Regions from separate parts of the Aliifodinibius sp. S!AR15-10 genome, predicted to be linked through region 2. Evidence: riboswitches for the same ligand, from Rfam matches in the RefSeq annotation. Region 2 holds a riboswitch; the other holds the start of a gene.
The links. Region 2 has a riboswitch for cobalamin ahead of NC796_RS23130 (TonB-dependent receptor domain-containing protein). Riboswitches for the same ligand answer to the same signal wherever they lie in the genome.
Positions count from the first base shown of each region.

Region 1: it holds a riboswitch for cobalamin, as region 2 does, so the genes downstream of both, metE (5-methyltetrahydropteroyltriglutamate--homocysteine S-methyltransferase) here and NC796_RS23130 (TonB-dependent receptor domain-containing protein) in region 2, are expected to answer to the same signal.

Region 1 is NZ_JAMQKA010000010.1:54,912-57,105, reverse strand. Features, by position in the region: gene NC796_RS08715 (CbiX/SirB N-terminal domain-containing protein) at 1-507, shown strand, start outside; cobalamin riboswitch at 863-1,220, shown strand; gene metE (5-methyltetrahydropteroyltriglutamate--homocysteine S-methyltransferase) at 1,378-2,194, shown strand, end outside.
Region 2 is NZ_JAMQKA010000057.1:22,757-24,950, reverse strand. Features, by position in the region: gene NC796_RS23140 (efflux RND transporter periplasmic adaptor subunit) at 1-84, opposite strand, end outside; gene NC796_RS23135 (MarR family transcriptional regulator) at 154-594, opposite strand; cobalamin riboswitch at 787-1,032, shown strand; gene NC796_RS23130 (TonB-dependent receptor domain-containing protein) at 1,160-2,194, shown strand, end outside.

The sequences.
Region 1 (2,194 bases), on a different contig from region 2:
GTCGATATTGCCTTAGCTCCTCCCCTGGATGATCATCCCGTGGTAGCCCGAATCCTTAGTGAACGTATCCAGGAACTGAGCTCTGATCCATCAAGTGAGACGGTACTGCTGGTAGCCCATGGTCCAAATGCCGAGGCTGACAACAAGAAGTGGATCGACACGATGGAGAGCCTCTCCCGAAAAATTCAGTCTATTCAAAAAGAAAAGGGCATACCCTACAAACAGATCTTTGCCACCACGGTGCGCGATGATGCTTCCGACACCATTTTCAATCAGGCGAAAGCCAACTTGCGAGCACTGGTGCGGCAGGCCGTGCAGTTTGGCGATGTCATTGTGGTACCGCTCTTCCTGTCTTCCGGCGGTCGCGAGCAAGCCGTGGCTGAACGGCTGGAGGGGCTCGATTTCAAGTGGAGCGGCAAGACTCTCCTACCAGATCCCCTGATCACCGATTTCCTTCGGCAGTCGGTGGAAGAGGCATTATCACAGCAATTCCAATCCCAAAACTGAATTTCTTCGGCATACGTTAACTCCCGCGGATTGCGCAGATCTCGCAGATCGGTTAACTGTTCTATCCCAACATAAATCTGTAAAGTGTTTACCGGTTAAAACATAGCAACCATCGTGGGAAATGCCCTGTCACTTGCGCGGGAATTAATTCCCGCGCTATGGATAAGGCTGATACCTCATGGTATCTACCGAATAACCTGATTCAGGCTCTTATAATATAAATTTTCAATCGGTAAACGAGGTCTGCATAATCCGCGAAATATGCCGCCCCCCTGTAATCAACCCTCCATTGTTGATAACTAACACCATTTTGTGGAAAAGTTTTCATTGACAATGAAGGGGCCAGCCACTTACTTGTATTAATGGATTTGAAGGTGTCCCGACGGCTGTCGGGATGAAAAGGGAATCCGGTGCAAACCCGGAACTGTTCCCGCAACTGTAATCCGATATATTTCTTTGATAGGAGTCTGTCGGGCTTAGAAAATTGTAGCGAGGGAATGTTGGTTTGAGTCAACTCCCGGGGTCTTTTGAGGCGAATAGTAACACACTATTTAACGATAAAGAGCTCGGGAGCTGGCCAAATTCAACGTTTCCGCAGTAGATTTCTCTAAGTTTGGCAGACTCCATGGCCACTGTCTCAGCCCCAAACGAGGCGGGAAGGCAAAAGAAAGCGTCGGTAAGTCAGGAGACCTGCCTTCAAGTCAAGTAAATAAGGCCTTCGGGAGTTAAGGCGTTGTTGAAAGGCAGTGAAGGAAGTTGCCTGCATCACCGTACTGTATCTCTTGTACTCTCATACTTCCGGCTGTCATATTCAACGTTTTTAGCATTCCCACCGGCCACTCATTCAAAGCTAAAAATAAGGATTACACTATGCTTACCCACAATCTCGGATACCCGCGGATAGGTATCAACAGAGACCTGAAACGTCTGGTAGAATCGTACTGGAACGACGAAATTGACAAAGCAAAGCTGGTGGAATCGGCCTCCGCCCTGCGCGTGCTGCACTGGACCAAACAGAAAGAGGCGGGTCTCGACCTGGTGCCCTCCAACGACTTTTCGCTTTACGACCAGGTGCTGGACATGACCTTGTTGCTGGGGGCGATCCCGGAGCGCTACCAGGAACTGTATCAACAGGAAAATGACAAGATCAACAGCTACCCGATCGATACCTACTTTGCAATGGCACGCGGACTGCAGGACGGGCAGCACGACATCCAGGCGATGGAGATGACCAAGTGGTTCAACACCAATTATCACTACATCGTCCCGGAATTTACGGAAGACCAGACCTTCCAGTGCCTCTCCTCCAAGGTGTTTGACGAATACGAGGAGGCCAAATCGGTCGGGGTAGTGACCAAACCCGTGCTGATCGGTCCCGTCAGCTACCTGCTGCTGGGAAAGGAGAAAAATGCCCCAGACAGTTTTCACAGGCTCGAGCTGTTGGATCGCCTGCTCCCGGTGTACCAGGAGATTCTCCACAAGCTGGAAGCGATGGGGGTGGACTGGGTACAAATTGATGAGCCATTCCTGGCGATGGACCTGGATGCGAAATCCAAAGCCGCTTTCTCTAAGGCATATGACGTATTGTCTGAAAAGGAAGATCTCAACATCCTGCTCACTACCTATTTTGAAGGGCTGGGAGACAACACTGAGCTGGCCACTTCGCTCCCTGTAGATGCCCTGCACC
Region 2 (2,194 bases):
CTGGTTTGAACTGCTACAGGAAACAGCCAAAAACATGGCCACAAATAAACACAGGTTGATGGTTGTTTGGCGGTCTGATTTCATGGAATTATTTGTTTGGATGTGGGAATGATTTTAGTATTCGAGGCTAATATGTTGATGATATCAACTGTATCAGTCTGACATCGCTCGTTCGTATATTTCGGTTAGGAGAGATTCAAACTCTTTGAGTTTATCATTATCAATGGATTCGGTGAGTTCACTGTGCACTTTTTGATCCATTTCCCTGGCTTTTTGTAGTTCGTTCATTCCTTGTTTGGTAACCAGAAGAATCTTTCTTCGCTTGTCCTTTGGATCGGTAGCACGTGCAACGAAATGCTTCTCTTCAAGGCCATCAATATGCCGGAGTACCGCTGATTTGTCTCTATCGACGATTTCGGCAAGCTCTTTGAGGATGAGGCCCTCTTCGTTATCAAGAATATTGAGCACAAAGTACTGTTCCAGTGTAAGGGCAATCTCATCTTTAGTAAATCGCTTGGTGAGCATCCGTTTTATCCCTTTGAGGCTGTAAGCCATTTTACAGCCCAGGGTGATGCAGTATAGTTTCTGTTTCAAGGGTAACTTCTTAGTCTAAATTTCTAATGGGACCAAAGAAATGGGTATTAGTTGATATATGCAACTAAATTGGATGTAAAGAAATGTAAGGGATGTAAATTGCTTTCAATGGAACAGGAAACTGAGAATACTTAAAGAATCTGAAGGGAATAAATATAGTTTAAGCCCTTTGATTTATAACTCTTAGCCTGTATTTTCCCGGAGTGCATTGGTTCTCAAACTTCGAGTGTTAGAAGTGAGATTAAAAGGGAATCCGGTGATTCTGTATATGTAGTTTATACAGACAAATCCGGAGCATTCCCCGATGCTGTAATTCCCAGCTCTGAACCGTTCAGAGTTATGGGTTATTCGCTAGTAACCACTGTCCGAAAAAGACGGACGGGAAGGGGCGGATGACCGGGATAAGCCAGAAGACCTGCCAGTGCATCTGCATTCGTAGCTTTCGGGAGAAAAGCGAAGAATAAATGCGTGGTGCACAATTACCCGTGTTTATGCCCTTCTGGACTTTCCCAAAGGTGCGAATGATGTCTTAATCATCATTTGTAACCTAACTATTGGATAAAATATGCAATTCTCATATATAAGCAGGGCAGCTTTTACTGTCCTATTGTTATCGCTGATAGCCTTACCTCTGTCAGCTCAAATTGATACCTCGAAAACCTATACGCTGGAAGAAGTAATTATTAGTGCAAATCGCTGGGAGGAATCTGCCCGGAGTGTGGGGCGGAATGTAACAGTAATCAGCAGCGAAGAGCTACGGAATTCAACATACTATAGCGTGGGAGAATTATTGGCCGAACAGCAAAGTTTGCACATGGTGGGCGATGGACAGACGCCCGGTGCTGTACAGAGTGCATTTTTGCGGAATACAAATAGTAATCACGCTGTGATCATGATCGATGGTGTTCGAATCAGTGACCCCTCAACGGCAAGCAACAGCCCTGATCTTTCTGAACTTTCACTGGCACGGGTGGAACGCATTGAGATTGTGAGAGGGTCCCACAGTACCCTATATGGTTCATCGGCTATCGGGGGGGCTGTCAATATTATTACGCGAGGTTTCGGAACGCCCGGCTTTAGTGGGACTGTAGGGAGCAAACACGGGGTTTTTGGGAAAGGAACTTATTCAACTGCCAATCAGATTGATTTAAACTATACGACTCCGAGGGGATTTTATGCTGATTTTGGCCTTGCTCATGAGATGACTAATGGCCTTGATGCTACAATCGATACCGTACAAAATCCGCCGAGTTTTAATCCCCAAGACCAAGATGATTTTGATAAATTAGACCTTTCCGGTGAGCTAGGTTATAAAACGGATCGATTTGGATACTTTGTCTCCTACCGCAGGGAAGATCAAACCAGCGACGTTGATCAAGGTGCCTACAGCGATGCGCGGGATGCGTATACAAATTTTATGCGCGATTTCTTTGCTTATGGCGGTTCTTTTACGCTTTCTGATGATGTAGAGCTGAAATATAATGGGGCTTATTCCGATTTGGCCCGAGACTTTGTCAACGACTCATCTATCGTTGACCAGGCCGGAAATTACGACGGAAGCTACATTGAAAATAATTACGAAGGCTCACTCTGGGAAAAT